Regions from separate parts of the Pseudoalteromonas sp. PB2-1 genome, predicted to be linked through region 2. Evidence: predicted binding sites of a transcription regulator. Region 2 holds the regulator's gene; each other region holds the start of a gene.
What was found. The regulator sigma-54, encoded in region 2, starts transcription at its own class of promoters, with help from an activator protein. The targets are predictions, from matches to a motif close to GTTGGCACGNNNNTNGNNT.

Region 1: dps (DNA starvation/stationary phase protection protein Dps) is a predicted target of sigma-54. The motif match lies at 1,601-1,619, and genes of this name have one in related genera.
Region 3: glnA (glutamate--ammonia ligase) is a predicted target of sigma-54. The motif match lies at 2,219-2,237, and genes of this name have one in related genera.
Region 4: flgA (flagellar basal body P-ring formation chaperone FlgA) is a predicted target of sigma-54. The motif match lies at 1,828-1,846, and genes of this name have one in related genera.

What each region holds. Positions count from the first base shown of each region.
Region 1 covers NZ_CP090667.1:1,106,555-1,110,757, forward strand. The annotation lists gene corA (magnesium/cobalt transporter CorA) at 1-942, shown strand, start outside; gene dps (DNA starvation/stationary phase protection protein Dps) at 995-1,513, opposite strand; gene L0Z67_RS05110 (HPP family protein) at 1,764-2,183, opposite strand; gene L0Z67_RS05115 (GGDEF domain-containing protein) at 2,323-3,459, opposite strand; gene L0Z67_RS05120 (LysE family translocator) at 3,564-4,154, opposite strand.
Region 2 covers NZ_CP090667.1:3,172,871-3,177,073, forward strand. The annotation lists gene lptA (lipopolysaccharide transport periplasmic protein LptA) at 1-424, shown strand, start outside; gene lptB (LPS export ABC transporter ATP-binding protein) at 421-1,146, shown strand; gene L0Z67_RS14795 (RNA polymerase factor sigma-54) at 1,255-2,754, shown strand; gene hpf (ribosome hibernation promoting factor) at 2,781-3,068, shown strand; gene ptsN (PTS IIA-like nitrogen regulatory protein PtsN) at 3,072-3,524, shown strand; gene rapZ (RNase adapter RapZ) at 3,525-4,203, shown strand, end outside.
Region 3 covers NZ_CP090667.1:228,724-232,926, forward strand. The annotation lists gene glnL (nitrogen regulation protein NR(II)) at 1-17, opposite strand, end outside; gene L0Z67_RS01130 (DUF4124 domain-containing protein) at 98-622, opposite strand; gene glnA (glutamate--ammonia ligase) at 757-2,163, opposite strand; gene typA (translational GTPase TypA) at 2,672-4,203, shown strand, end outside.
Region 4 covers NZ_CP090667.1:2,620,143-2,624,345, forward strand. The annotation lists gene L0Z67_RS12295 (protein-glutamate O-methyltransferase CheR) at 15-845, opposite strand; gene L0Z67_RS12300 (chemotaxis protein) at 867-1,799, opposite strand; gene flgA (flagellar basal body P-ring formation chaperone FlgA) at 1,942-2,646, shown strand; gene flgM (flagellar biosynthesis anti-sigma factor FlgM) at 2,725-3,045, shown strand; gene flgN (flagellar protein FlgN) at 3,038-3,469, shown strand; gene L0Z67_RS12320 (Ig-like domain-containing protein) at 3,748-4,203, opposite strand, start outside.

The DNA.
Region 1 (4,203 bases), 1.6 Mb from region 2:
TCAATCAACCAAGGTGTAATAACACAAATCGAACCAGCCCCCGATACGCCATTAGCCACATCCATTAAAAATGCCCATTGGATTGACACGATTAACCCAACAGGCGAAGAGCGTCGCGCCCTCGCGAGTACCCTAAATATTACTTTGCCTGCGGCTGATGATGTTGAAGAAATTGAAGCGTCGTCGCGTTGCTTTATTGATCATGAAGGGCTTCATGTACATGCTCTGTTTATGTCGCCAAATGAAGGACGTTTTAATACGGTGACAGTTGCGTGTTTACTGCAAGATAATTGTTTATTGACGATTCGTGATGATGAATTAGCTGATTTTCGTTTATTAAGACTCCGTGCTCGTAAAGGGCAAGTGGCGTGTGATAACCCTAAACAATTACTCGTAACTTTATTTGATCAAAAAGTCGAAAATCATGCGGATATGCTTGAAGACATGCACCATCAGCTAGAAAATCTCAGTGCTTATGTACTTGAAGAGGATGGCTCAGACTTAGAGCAAGCGGTAAGTCGGATTGCACGGCTTGAGGACAACAACGGTAAAGTACGCTTATGCTTGATGGATACTCGCCGCAATATTTCGTTTTTACTGCGTTACCTTGGCGCACCTACTGAAGACCGTGAGTCACTTCGCGAGATTGTACTTGATATCGATACCCTGATGTCTCACTGTACTTTTTTGTTTGATAAAGTTAATTTCTTGATGGATTCAACTCAGGGTTTTATCAATATTGAGCAAAACCAAATCATTAAAACTTTCTCGATTGCATCGGTGGTTTTTTTGCCTCCCACAGTGGTTGCAAGTATTTACGGTATGAATTTTAATAGCATGCCAGAGCTTGCGTGGGCTTGGGGCTACCCATTTGCTATTGCCATTATGCTACTGTCCGGCTTCGCGCCTTATTTATTTTTTAAACATAAAGGTTGGCTGTAAAGGCATAAAAAAGCCCAGCGCTAGCTGGGCAAGGGGTCTTCGGATAGAAGTGTTAACCTTTTAATTCGCCTGTAGACGATTCGATATGTGCACGAACAAACCATTGGAACTGTTCAAGCTCTGCAAGTTGGCCTGTGATCATATCCTCAGAAACAGGGTCTAATTCAGCAAGTTGCTCAAGCGCCTTACGGTGATCTTTATTGACGCCGTTATAAACTTTATCAAGAGCAGTTAAGTGATCAGATACTAGCCCTTTGCCTAGTGAGTAATCTTTCCACTCGCGGCGATCAACGATTGACTGTGGTGTGCCAACCGGAACACCGCCCATAGTTGCAATACGCTCGGCAATAGTGTCGGTCATTTCTTGAACGGCACTTACTTGTGGATCAAGCATTTCATGCACACCGATAAAGTTTGGACCGACAACATTCCAGTGGATATGCTTAAGAGTAAGATGTAAATCGATTAAAGCGACCATGCGCTTGTCTAAAATAGCAATTGTATCGGCTGCTGATTCGTTATTAACGCCTGGGGCCGTGAATTCAGCGACTTTTGATGATGTATTACTCATTACTCCTCCGAGATTCTCTAAAATTGTATTTCCATAAAGCTTTTAAGTTACTTAGTCGTTACTTAAAAAGCGAAGTTATTAGAGTAGAAGCAATCGTTATGCCGATATCTGAAATTTTTTAAGTTGATGATTTTTAATGTTTTATTTTTGTTTTTGTTTTCAGGGCGCTCAACAAGATACTGAATGAATATGAAAAGTCTGCACACTCTATGTAAAAAATTCAGTGTGCAGAAGCTAGGAACATAAATCGTTAAGAGAGCAGGGCCGCTGCTAAACGAACAAAGTCAGAAGAAGTTAAAATACCAACTAAGTTATTATCATCATCGACAACGGGCATACAGCCGTGTCGATTTTCAACAAAAAACTTTGCTACTTCATGCAATGGTTGATTAGGTGAAATACTTGTGAAATCAGTGGCCATAATATCTTGCACTTTAGTTTGCTTTTCTTTTCGTTCAAGTGCACTGGCACTGAAGTTAGCCATAATACTCATTACTTGAGCGATCATGATCTTTTGAGTCAGCATGCCAACTAAACCACCATGCTCATTAATGACAGGAATGTGTCGAATATTTTTTTCTTTCATTAAGTTATGAGCATCATGCAATGAGTTTGCTGCGGTGATAGCCAGCGGATCGGGCGTCATCAAGTCTGAAACAAGGTGTGTCATGGTAAAGTCCTAGTAATTTAATCATGTTGGTATCAGTGTAGCCTGAATATGATTGAGTGCACTTCACCTAGATCAAAGTTTATGATTAATTACTTAATTTTTTTAATGATTAGGAATTAAAATTAAACTGTTCAAATGATTAAAATGTGGTTTCAATTCGGTTGCGACCATTGTTTTTAGCCGAATAGAGGGCTTTATCTGCTCGGTTAATTAAGTCGTCAAATGTGTCTGCTTGTTGCCAATGAGTAAGGCCAAAGCTGGCTGTGAATGAAATGATTTGTTGTTTATATTCAATTTGACTTGTTTCTATGGTCTGGCGAAGCTTTTCAAGTTTTTGGTAGGCTTGCTCTGGGGATTTTTCGATACTGAGAATGAGAAATTCCTCGCCCCCTAAACGGCAGCATAGATCTTCTCGGTGTAGGTGACGTTGTAAAAGCTCTGCTAACACTTCCAGCACTAGGTCTCCTGCTTCATGCCCGTAGTTATCATTTATGCTTTTAAAAAAGTCGATGTCTAAAGCGCTTGCATAAAGGAAAGTCGCATGCTGATTAGTCAATAACTGCCGTTTGTCTAAAACATACTGAAGACCTCGACGGTTATATAAATTTGTGAGTGGATCCTTGAGTGATAGTTCAGCATAGCGCCGTTTTTCATCGATTAGAAGGGTGGTGATAAGCCCAAGCCCTGTCATGACAAATACCGTGGCATGAGCAACCACGGTTAATGAGTAAAGTGTCAGTAGGTTATGTGAATGAGTGATAATAGTTAACTGAGTAATAGGCACTAAAAGTAAAATACATTGTGCTGCTAAGAGCACAGTATTACCTATATTGCTCTTGTATAGTGCTCGGGTAAAAGTAAAGTAAATAAGGGCAGGTAACGCGGTTAGAGTAAAACATGCCTCTACTAAAGCAAGTTGGTTAATACTGTTTGTAAATAATACGCAAACTGAAAAAATAGCACCGTGGCCAATCATTAATCGATTAAAGCGGCACTTTTCATCGTGGTTATAAATCGAGAGCTGAAGTAGTACCATTGACAGAATATAAATAATAACACTGGGCCGAAAATCACTGGGAAGCCCGAAAATATTTTGTATCCACAGCCAAGCAAAGCCAGCAACACCTAGATAGAAAAATAAGTTAAAGAAGACAATTGACTTACTTTTAAAACGGCTAATCATTAATCCGGTTGCAATGACCGAGCAGGTTATTACAGTGATCAGCAAAAAAACAAAGAAGCCGTGATAAAAATAACTTTCGAGGTTTATAGCCATAACTCACATAGAAAAACGAGCAATAGTTAAAAGCTTAGCATAGAAAGATTTTTACACTAAAATCTACTCTGTTGTTGTGCTGGCCTTTTTGTGCTGCGACAAGTTCAAAATAAGCTAAACAATACAGAAACGATTAATAGCCCTGCCATAATGTGATTAAATCCTTTTAATCGTACTGGATTTCTGAGGTAGTGTTGAAGCTTTTGTCCGAGCAAGGTCCAAGAGCACACGCATGGTAAGTTAACGACGCCAAAAACGATACTAACAATAAAAACAGAGAGTAGATTTTTATCAGGTGCGTAAAGACCAATAGCACTTAGTGCCATTGCCCACGCTTTTGGATTAACCCATTGAAATAATGCAGCTTGGGTAAAAGTAAAGGGCTCACTCTTGTTATTAGAGGCTTGTTGCCCATTGCTAGTGGCAATCTTAAACGCAAGATAGAACAGGTAAGCAACACAAAATACTTTGAGAATCAGGTAGCTTGATGGAAAAAAGTCAAACACTTGCATAACACCTAGTCCAACAAGTATTAGCATTAACATGAATCCAAGTGTTACGCCAAGTAAGTGTGGCATTGTTCTACGAAAACCAAAATTCGCGCCAGAGCTCATTAACATCAAATTATTAGGACCAGGTGTAATTGATGAAACTAAGGCAAATAGCGCCAGTGCAGTAAGGATCTCAAAAGTCATTATCACTTCTCCATATTTTTAGAAATGCAATGATAGCTTGATGTTGATG
Region 2 (4,203 bases):
CTCAGATCGCCAAGTAGGTCAGTTAAAAAATGGTGTCGGGATTTTTGAAGAAAATGTAGAAATAACCCATGGTAATCGTCGTATTACCGCAGATCGCCTAGAAGCACATGCTGGTGAGGTTGATGGTACTGTTTCACTTATCATTGCCACTGGTAAGCCAGCCTACTTTGAAGAAAAACAAGAAGATGGCACGGTTATGAGCGCCAGTGCAGACGAAGTACGTTACGATGTAGCAAAGCGTTTACTCACCTTAGTTGGCGATGCACAAGTGACACAAGCAGGGCAAAAAGTCAGTGCAAAAAGTATAACTTACGACATGGAACAACAACTCATTAGTGCTGAAAAAGACGAAAATTCAACGGATCGTGTGCATACAATCTTAGTGCCTGTTGATAATAAAAAAGATGATAAAGGCCAGCCATGAGTACATTAAAAGCAGAGCTGTTAGCAAAGAGCTATAAAGGCCGCCAAGTTGTCAAAAATGTGGGACTAGAAGTCGAAGCTGGCAGTATTGTTGGCCTACTAGGCCCTAATGGTGCAGGTAAAACCACCACCTTCTACATGATTGTAGGGCTAGTGCCAAGCGACAAAGGTAAAATTAGTATTGATGACAACGACATCACTTTATTACCCATGCACAATCGCGCTCGATTAGGTATTGGCTATTTACCCCAAGAATCATCCATTTTTAGAAAGTTGACGGTCTACCAAAACCTGATGGCGATTCTTGAAACACGTAAAGATCTTAAAAAACAGCAACGAGAAGAAACACTCAATAACCTGCTTGATGAATTTAGTATTCAGCACATTCGAGATAGCCAAGGTATGGCGCTATCAGGAGGCGAGCGTCGCCGTGTTGAAATCGCGCGAGCATTAGCCGCAGATCCAAAATTTATTCTGCTAGATGAGCCTTTTGCTGGTGTTGATCCAATTTCAGTGTTAGATATAAAGAAAATTATAGAGCATTTGAAAAACCGTGGTATCGGTGTACTAATAACTGACCATAATGTTCGAGAAACCCTTGATGTTTGTGAAAAAGCCTACATTGTTTCTCATGGGGAGCTAATTGCATCAGGCACGCCTGAACACGTATTAGCAGACCAAACCGTACGCGATGTTTATCTAGGCGAGCAATTCAGGTTGTAACCAATACACCACCGACTAGAGCATCTGCTAGACTTACAATAATGACAACATATTGATATTGACTCAAAGTAGTATCAATAAATGATTTAAAAGGATTGTTAGGGATACATGAGGCAATCATTACAGCTGCGCATGGGCCAGCAACTTACAATGACTCCACAACTGCAACAAGCCATTCGCTTATTGCAACTTAGTACATTGGATCTCCAGCAAGAAATACAAGAAGCGCTTGATAGTAATCCTCTACTTGAAGTGGAAGAAGCGGATTACAGTGAAGACGCAATCGGTAAAAACGAACAAAAATCTGACTCTGATGATTCACAAGTCACTGCTACGGCAGAAGAAGCACCAAGTGAGTACGAGCAAGAAAGCAGTGATGCACTCAATAAAGATACCGTTAGTGACGACCTAGCAATGGACGTCACGTGGGATGAGTACATGAGTGCAGCTCCTTCAACCTCTTCAGGGCCAATGCCAGAAGATGAGTCTATTTATCAAGGTGCGTCAACCGAAACTCTCCACGAATATCTGATGTGGCAACTACAGTTGACCCCATTTAGTCCAACTGATGAAGCAATTGCTGTTGCTATAGTCGAAGCTATTGATGACTCAGGTATTTTAACCGTCAGTTGTGAGGATATTGTTGAAAGCTTTAATCAAAACGATGATGAAGAAGAAGAAATAGAACTTGATGAAGTCGAAGCGGTCCTAAAAAGAATACAGCTATTTGATCCTGTCGGCATTGGTGCTCGCAGTTTACAAGAGTGCCTATGTATTCAACTTCGTCAATTCGATGCAGATACACCTTATTTGGCTGAAACTAAAATGGTTTTATCTGAGCACATCGAATTATTAGCAAGTCGCGACTATCGTACTTTGATGAAAAAGACTAAGCTTAAAGAAAACGAGCTAAAAGAAGTCATGACGCTTATCCATAGCTTGAACCCTAAGCCCGCGGATAGCATCGTACGTGAAGAGTCTGAATACGTCATACCCGACGTATCAGTAAAAAAAGTAAAAGGTCGTTGGGTCGTTGAGCTTAACCCTGACTGTATGCCAAAGATCAGAGTGAATAGCCAATATGCGGCTATGTCACGCTCTGTAAAATCAAGCAGCGACAGTCAGTTTATTCGCTCTCATCTGCAAGAAGCTAAGTGGTTTATTAAAAGCTTAGAGAGCCGGAATGATACTTTATTAAAAGTAACGAACTGTATTGTTCAACAACAACAGGCTTTCTTTGAACACGGCCCTGAGGCGATGAAACCGATGGTGCTAAATGATGTCGCTGAAATGGTCGAAATGCATGAATCGACGATTTCACGGGTTACAACGCAAAAATATATGCATACCCCAAGGGGTATTTTTGAGTTGAAATATTTCTTCTCAAGCCACGTCAGCACAGAAAATGGTGGCGAGTGTTCATCAACGGCAATACGCGCTTTAATCAAAAAGCTTATTGCCGCAGAAAACTCAGCGAAGCCATTGAGTGATAGTAAGATTGCAGATATATTGGCTGAGCAAGGAATTAAAGTAGCTAGACGTACAATTGCAAAATACCGAGAGTCTCTAGCAATACCGCCGTCTAATCAGCGTAAAAGCTTGATTTAGACGTTTTACATAGAAGGAAAATGCTTATGCAACTAAACCTAACTGGTCGTCATGTAGAAATCACAGATTCATTAAAAGACTATGTAAACACCAAGTTTGCGAAACTAGAAAGGCATTTTGATCATATTAATAATGTTCATGTCATTTTAGACGTAGAAAAATTAAGTCAAAAAGCAGAAGCAACTTTACATGTAAACGGAGGCGAACTGTTTGCCTCTACAGAGCATCAAGATATGTACGCGGCCATCGACTCGCTAATTGATAAGCTTGATCGCCAAGTAATTAAACACAAAGAGAAATTAGCTCGACACTAAATTATGAAACTTAGTTCACTTACTAGCCAGGACTGCAGCAAAGCTGCGGTCCTTTTTAATAGCAAAAAAAGAATTCTCGAATTTATCAGCGAACTCGCTCATGAGCAGCTTCCTCATCTATCGCAGCAAGATATTCTTAATGCTTTACTCAATCGAGAAAAATTGGGGAGCACAGGAATTGGTAGAGGTATTGCTATTCCGCATGGTCGTATGTCAGGTGCTGATAAACCGCATGCGTTTATTATAGTGAGCGAATCTCCAATTAACTTTGACGCAATTGACAACCGCCCTGTTGATATTTTTGTTGCACTCATCGTACCTGATGGAGACTGCCAACTTCATTTAAAGACCTTATCAACAATTGCTGATAGACTAAAAGACAAAGAATTTTGTAAACAGTTACGCAGCGCTAAAACCGATCAGGAACTGTTTCAAGTTATTGCATCAGAGGCATAAATGGAATTAATTATTATCAGTGGCCGTTCTGGCTCAGGTAAATCAGTCGCTTTACGAGTCCTTGAGGATCTTGGTTATTATTGCGTTGATAATATTCCTGTAAACCTATTACCTTCGCTAGTGCGCAGCGTCTCTGATAATTACGACAAAATAGCAGTCAGTATCGACGTACGTAACCTGCCAAAAGAGCAACAAGAATTTAATGATATTCTTGAATACTTGCCAGGTTTCGCCAATCCAACCTTATTTTACCTTGATAGTGATGATCAAACACTCATTAGACGTTTCTCTGAGACAAGACGTTTACATCCGCTTTCTTTAGATTCTTTACCACTCGATTTAGCAATTAAGCAAGAAAAAATACTGCTCGATGTACTAATTACCCGCGCCGACTTTATGATCGACACAACGGATTTAAGTGTACATCAGCTAGCAGAGTCAATTCGTGAGAAGATTCTCGGTAAAAAAGACAAAAAGCTTATTATTACCTTTATGTCATTTGGCTTTAAGCATGGTATCCCGAAAGAAGCTGACTATGTATTTGATGCACGCTTTTTACCAAACCCACACTGGGAGCCAGATCTTAAGCCACTTACGGGTCTCGACCAACCAGTTAAAGATTACCTTGCAAGCCATAGCATAGTGCAAAAATTTACTTGGCAGATTCAAACCTTTGTGC
Region 3 (4,203 bases), 700 kb from region 2:
GGAGTATTACTGAGCATGTTTGCACCATTTTAGTGCGTTGCGATTGAGCATAGCTTAGCACAGCCATTCTGCATTGTGAGGTATCTATTTTAAAAAGTTAATTGCTGTTTAATACAGATGCTCGATGCATAAAAAAGGTGCTTACTGGGCTAACCGAAACGAGTTTATTATTCTCATTAAAAAGCTTAGCTTGCAGTGTGTGTTCGCCTCGATTGACTTCTCTAAGTGCAAAGGTTGTACTGCTACTGGCAACACCTAAAGGAGTGCCATCAACAAGGAGTTGTACCTTAAAGCCTGTTGCAAAGCGTGGACTAATACGAGTCGTTACATAAACGGAACCAGTATTCTCTCTAACGGTGGCTTCATTTTCAGGTGAGGCTATTGTCACTTTAAAATTAACCGGTGTAACGTTCGGGCTGCTATCTAGAATGCTCGTATCGGTCGCTGGCATAGTGAGATTTTGCGTATTTAGCTTTACTTCAGTTGCGCCTGGACGTGGTGTATCAGAAAAGACTAAAACACCATTTCTATCCTTCCACGAATACACTTTCTTCTGAGCGGTACCATGGCTAAAAGTACTAACAAAAATTAGTACTGCTAACAATAAAGTTATGCTTTTCACTCTGCAACCCTGCATTTCTTAATCTATTTAAAACTGTAGAGGAGAATACGTCGAATTACCATTAAAAAAGCCCGCAAAGCGGGCTTGAGAACACACATTTATTATCTGATATAGATAATTCTGCTACAGCGTAATTACACGCTGTAGTACATTTCAAACTCAACTGGGTGAGTTGTCATGTTAAGCTTTTCAACTTCTTTGTTCTTCAGTGAGATGTATGCATCGATTAGATCGTCAGTGAATACACCACCTTGGGTCAAGAACTCACGGTCAGCGTCTAAAGAAGCAAGTGCTTCGCTTAGTGAAGAGGCAACTTGTGGGATCTCAGCAGCTTCTTCAGCTGGTAAGTCGTATAAATCTTTATCCATAGCATCGCCAGGGTGGATCTTGTTTTTGATACCGTCAAGGCCAGCCATAAGCATTGCTGAGAATGCTAGGTATGGGTTAGCTGTTGGATCTGGGAAACGTACCTCGATACGACGTGCTTTTGCAGACGGTACCACAGGGATACGGATTGAAGCAGAGCGGTTACGTGCAGAGTATGCAAGCATTACTGGTGCTTCAAAGCCTGGTACTAGACGTTTGTACGAGTTAGTTGACGCGTTAGCGAATGCGTTGATTGCTTTAGCGTGCTTGATGATACCACCGATGTAGTAAAGTGCTTCTTCAGAAAGACCCGCGTACTTGTCACCAGCGAAGATGTTTACGCCATCTTTACCTAAAGATTGGTGACAGTGCATACCAGAACCGTTATCACCTACAAGAGGCTTAGGCATGAAGGTTGCTGTCTTACCATAAAGGTGAGCCATGTTATGGATAACATATTTCATCTCTTGGATTTCGTCTGCTTTTAATACCATGGTATTGAAGCGTGTTGCGATTTCGTTTTGACCCGCAGTTGCAACTTCATGGTGATGAGCTTCTACAACTTGGCCTAGTTCTTCAAGAACTAAACATGTAGCTGAACGCCAGTCGTGTGATGAATCAATAGGTGAACATGGGAAGTAACCACCTTTAACGCCTGGACGATGGCCTTTGTTGCCACCTTCGTAGTCTTTATCTGAGTTCCATGCAGCTTCGATATCATCAATTTTGTACATAGAACCTGACATGTCTGATTTGTATTTTACATCATCAAATAGGAAGAACTCTGGCTCTGGGCCGAATAAAACAGTATCAGCGATACCTGTTGAACGCATGTATTCTTCAGCGCGTTTTGCAACAGAACGTGGATCACGCTCGTAACCTTGAAGTGTTGAAGGCTCAACAACGTCACAACGTACGATTAAAGTAGCTTCTTCAGAAAATGGGTCCATTTTAGCAGACTCAGGTACAGGCATTAGTACCATGTCTGATTCATTGATGCCTTTCCAGCCAGCAATTGAAGAACCGTCAAACATTTTGCCGTCTTCAAAGAACTCTTCATCAATTTGGTGATGAGGAATAGAAACATGCTGTTCTTTACCTTTGGTGTCAGTAAAGCGTAAATCAATGAACTTAACGTCATTTTCTTTGATAAAATCTAAAACCGATTGTGACATGTGTCCTCCAATTGTTGGGTTTTATTTTTGCTGCATTATTGCTTTTGTTTTATATAAGCTGATTTCATGCCATATTTTTAACATGTTGTTTAGGCTTATAAAAAAAAATAGAATAGGGTTTTGTTAAAACTATTTGCACAACTTTGGTGCGTAAAAGTTTCATTGTGGTGCATTGCTTTTTCACAATGCCAAATGCACAGAAATTGAGCATACCTAATAAATGAACTCTGAGCTTGATTTACTCTGAAAATATGGCTCATAACTCAGAATTTCGCCAATTCTTACTGTTTGAAATGAACAAAGTTCATAAATTTGTCATTTATAAAACAGATACTTAGAAAAAGCTTGAAGAAAGTTTATAAATTTACATTGGATAAACTTTCATCCATGCCATTATTAAGGGATAATATGCGCCCTTTTAAATCCTATGCTGGGACATCTGGTGAAAACTCAGATGAGTGCGTAGATCTTGCAGGATCAATGAGATTCAATTTCTCTGAGAAAAAATATGAGCATCGAAAAGTTAAGAAATATAGCGATTATCGCCCACGTTGACCACGGTAAAACAACTTTGGTTGATAAACTGCTTGAGCAATCAGGCACATTAGAAACGCGCGGCGGTAACGAAGAGCGCGTAATGGACTCAAACGACATTGAGAAAGAGCGTGGTATTACCATTTTAGCTAAAAATACAGCTATCTCTTGGAATGACTACCATATCAATATCGTAGATACCCCAGGACACGCCGACTTCGGTGGTGAAGTAGAACGCGTACTTTCGATGGCTGACTCAGTATTACTACTTGTTGATGCTCAAGAAGGTCCAATGCCACAAACGCGTTTCGTAACGCAAAAAGCATTCGCACAAGGTTTAACGCCGATTGTTGTTATCAACAAAATCGACAAACCAGGTGCACGTCCTGACTGGGTTATGGACCAAGTTTTCGATTTATTCGATAACCTAGGTGCAACTGATGAACAGTTAGACTTTAAAGTAATCTATGCATCAGCTATCAACGGCTGGGCAACAATGGATTTAGACACGCCATCTGACAACATGGAACCTATGTTCCAGATGATCGTTGACGAAGTATCTCCACCGGATGCCGATCCTGAAGGTGCTCTTCAAATGCAAATTTCTCAGCTTGACTACAACTCATACATCGGTGTTATCGGTGTAGGTCGTATCAAGCGTGGTACTGTTCGTCCTAACCAACAAGTAACGATTGTGAGTGCAGACGGTACTAAGCGTAACGGTAAAGTTGGCCAAGTAATGAGTTACTTAGGTCTTGAGCGTCACGAAGCAGAATCTGCGGGCGCAGGCGACATCATTGCAATTACAGGTCTTGGTGAGTTAAAAATCTCAGACACTATCTGTGATGTAAATACCGTTGAAGCATTACCACCACTAAGCGTTGATGAGCCGACAGTAACAATGACGTTCTCTGTAAACACATCACCATTTGCTGGTAAAGAAGGTAAATTCGTCACTTCACGTAATATCCTTGAGCGTTTACAAGCTGAGCTTGTACACAACGTAGCACTACGTGTTGAAGAAACTGATAACCCAGATAGCTTCCGTGTTTCTGGTCGTGGTGAGTTACACTTAGGTATCTTAATCGAGAACATGCGTCGTGAAGGTTACGAGCTTGCTGTATCTCGTCCACAAGTAATCCTTCGTGAAGTTGATGGTCAAAAAGAAGAGCCATACGAAACACTTACAATCGACTGTCAAGAAGAGCACCAAGGTTCTATCATGGAGCAAATTGGTCTTCGTAAGGGTGAACTAACAGACATGTCTCCAGATGGTAAAGGCCGTGTACGTATGGACTTTATGATCCCAAGTCGTGGCTTAATTGGTTTCCAAACTGAATTTATGACATTAACCTCTGGTTCTGGTCTTCTTTACCATACATTCGATCACTACGGTCCACATAAAGGCGGTACTATTGGTGCGCGTAAGAATGGTGTAATGATTGCGAACGCAACGGGTAAAGCACTTACTAATGCATTATTTAACTTACAAGACCGTGGTAAGCT
Region 4 (4,203 bases), 550 kb from region 2:
TTGCTAGGAGGGAATTATTTCTTCTGGTAGATGATACCTGGATTACAACGTACCATATCAAAACTATCACTTAAACCTGCCATTGACTCAGATGCACCTAAAAATAAATAGCCTTTAGGGTTAAGTGCCTGCGCAAATTGCGCAATAATTTTTGCCTTAACCTCTGGTGAAAAGTAAATCAGTACATTGCGGCAAAAAATAATATCAAACTTGCCCATCAAGGCATAAGAATCTAATAAGTTTAGATGCCTAAAACTGACCATTTTTCTTATTGGATCAACCACCTGCGCCATACCATTGCCACTATCCTTAAAGAACTTTTGCCGCCTTTCCATCGACAAGCCTCGTGCGAGGGCAAGTGAGTCGTATTCTGCATTCTTACACATATCAAGCATAGTATTTGAAATATCAGTACCGATAATCTGCGCACCCATTTTTAAAACACCAGGTTGCTTAGACTGAAACTCAGCAACCGACATAGCTATCGAGTAAGGCTCTTGACCAGAAGAGCTTGCCGCAGACCAAATTTTCACCGGTCTACGCAAGTCTTTAAATTCAGGAAACAATTTAGTTTTAAGTAACTCAAAGGGGTATTGATCACGAAACCAAAGTGTTTCGTTTGTCGTCATCGCATCAACAACTGCGGCACGTAACTGCCTCTCATGAGGGCTTAATGTTTTGCTCACAAGCTGTGATAACGATTCCACACTAAAGCGAGCCATCAATGGGGCTAGGCGACTCTTAACTAAATAAAGTTTATTATCACCTAACACAATCCCACATTGTTGCTCTAAAAAAGAGCGAAATTGATCGTATTCGCTTTGTTGTAAGTGCTTATTTTCCAAAGTAATACCACCTATAAATTATTAATCACAGTGAACCCATTTTTTAACAGCTCTCGCTAATTCATCAGGGTTAAACTTTGCAATAAAATCATCCGCACCCACTTTTTCAATCATTGCTTGATTAAATACACCACTCAGCGATGTATGTAAAATAACATGTAGCGGTGATAATTTTGGATCGGCTTTTATTTCTGCTGTTAGGGTATAACCGTCCATTTCAGGCATTTCAACATCAGATATCAGCAACCCAACACGTTCAGTGATGTTGTTTTGACAGTCAAGTTCAGCAATTTCACGTAGCCTGAGTAACGCTTCTTTACCATTTTTAGCAAGTTCAGTTTGCACACCTAATGGCTCAAGTGCACGCTTAACTTGGTTTCTTGCTACCGCAGAATCATCAGCAATAAAGACAATGCGTTCGCCTAAATCTTTTTGAATTTCGCCTTCGCCCACAACCTCAGCGCTGACCTCAGTATTAACCGGGCAAATCTCGTTAAGAATCTTTTCAACGTCAAGGATCTCTACCAGCTCGTTTTCAATTTCGGTAACGGCTGTCAAATACGAATAACGGCCAGCGCCTGATGGCGGAGGCATAATTTTTTCCCAATTCATATTTACAATACGTTCAACACCACCGACTAAAAAGCCTTGAACTGAGCGATTGTATTCCGCAATGATAATAAAACTATCTTTAATATTTTCAATCGCAGGACCGCCAACAGCCATAGATAAATCGATAACTGAGATAGTTTGACCTCGAATATGGGCCACACCACGGATATAGGCGTTTGATTTTGGCATGTTTGTAAGCGGTGGGCATTGTAAAACCTCTCTTACTTTAAACACGTTAATACCAAAGCGTTGACGCCCTCTGAGTTTGAATAATAGTAATTCAAGGCGGTTTTGCCCAACCAACTGAGTACGCTGGTTAACTGAGTCTAAAATGCCTGCCATTTCAATCTCCTAAAGATAAACAACCAGAGTCGGAACAATAATTGCTTTCTTTGTGTTAAAGCTACATAAGGTTACAAAGCGTCTGTTTTTTGACGCAAAATATTTATACCTTGTTTTCAACCATAAGCATAGTCGAAACATGATGAGTTTGTTAAAAAAAAGCCGAAGATACAGTGTTTTTTATTTTCTTGCTAGCCTGTTGCTTAGTACGCAACTTCACGCTGAAGTCTATAATCACCAGCAACTTCAACAAATCGCTATCGATTTTATCAGCGAACAAATAACTGATCTGGATTCAACACCACAAGTCAGCGCACTGCCTCTTGATAGCCGAATCCCTGATAGGCCTTGTCAGTTACCGCTGAGTAAAACCGTTCCGACTGAACCTCCTTTTAATCGGCAGGTAACCGTACAACTTAAATGCGAAGACTTAAATAGTTGGACGCAGTATGTGCATGTCAGAATTATTGAACTTGAGCCTGTGGTAGTAGTAACAACCAATTTAACTCGTGGAGAGGTTATTAAAGCTGAACATCTGCGTCTTGAAATGAAGCCTAAACAATTTGTTCGTACGCAATATATTCAAGATGAATCAGTGCTAATAGGAAGTCGGAGCAAACGTAATATCCGCAGCGGTCTTCCGATTGTCATGAGCCATATTTGTATGGTGTGCAAAGGGGATAATGTAACCATCATTGCAGCGATACGTGGACTTAGAATCAAAACAACAGGTGTTGCTTTAGAAGATGGTACGCTTGATGAATTAGTACGTGTAAAAAACAAAAAATCAGGTAAAGTATTAAATGCACGCGTGGATGGTGTCGAGTCTGTACAGGTGAATATTTAATTTTTAATATTTATGTTAAAGTATCTTGTGTGCCTGCCGATACCAAGGCATATGTTGGGTAATGTATAGGTCAAAATAATGGTAAGCAACGTCAATAATAATAGTCAGCAAACATCTGTGTTGACGAATACCAAGCAAAAACAGCTTGATTTACAAAAAGATAACCTTAACACGCAAACGGCTAAATCAGCTGCGCCTAAAGCCAGTGCAGATTCAGTGAGTTTAACGCCGCAAGCAAAGCAATTAAAATCTTTGCAAGAAAAGGCTGAGCAGTCATCTGGTTTTGACAGTACAAAAGTCGCTGAGTTGAAAAAAGCAATCAGCGAAGGAAAGTATCAAATTGATACTGAAAAACTAGCAAAGAACATCGCAGCATTCGAGTTTGACGTTTATGGCTGATCATAACCATTTAATTGCCAGCAAATTAACACAGCAAGTCTCTTATTTAGAGTCTATTGCTGCGCTTTTAGATGATGAGCTAACAGCCATTGCCTCAAAACGAGGTGAAGGTTTAAAAGAGATTGCCCAACAAAAAATCGCCTTATTACAAAAAATTCAAACGCTTGATAAAGAAGTTCAGGTGCTTGTGAGTAAAAATGATGCTCAAGATGAAGACGTTTCTTCACTTATCACGCAGGTGAATGAGCTTCTTACAAATTGCAAAAAGAAAAACGATGTCAATGCACATGCCGCACATCAAGCCCAACTAAGTGTAAAACAATTAAAAGATATTTTAATTGGTGCACCATCGTCTATGACCTATGATCAAGGTGGCAGTGTTATTCAGGGCGAGAATAAAATTGTACATAACCTAAAAGCGTAATGCGTTTGGGTTATCTCTCCTTTATTACGACAACCTCACAAATTGATAGCCCCCTCTGATAAGCCACTTTGCTATTTGCCGAAAAGATGGCGCTGTAAACCTGATTATTGCTCCAAGTTATTGCTTATAAATAACGCGACATAAAGTCGCGACTACAAAGTAAGCTTTACTCGTGAGTTTCCTAAGCAAAACCTAAAACCATATCTACTAAAATAAGCTGTTCAGAGTCAAAAATAAAGCGCGATAAATCGCGCTTTATTTGTATTTAGTAACTCGTTTTAAATATCGATAGCGTTATTGCCGCCTTCGATGAGTTTCTTAATTAACTCCTCAGAGTCATTTTGAATATCATTTGCTGCGTCTGATGTCACTTCGGGCTCACCATTGAATGCCAAACTTTGACTTTCACTGCCAGTATCAAGAGCAAGTACATCCGTTTGCTCACTATCGGTGAGTACATCATCAATACTCAGTTCAAGTGGTGCCGCCCCCTCAGCAATAGTAGAATCTGTACTTGTGTCTGTCATAACCAAACTCAAATCAATACTTTCGCCAAGTGGTTGAGGCTCAGTTCCTTGTGCCATTTGCTCTTCACTCTCATCAAAATCAGCTAACAAAGGTTCACTGCCTAAACCAATAAGCCCCCCATCTGGCTCAGTATCGAGTACCCCAGTGCCCACTAAATCATTTTCGGTATTTTTAACAATGAAGTCACCTGTTACAGGATCGACGAT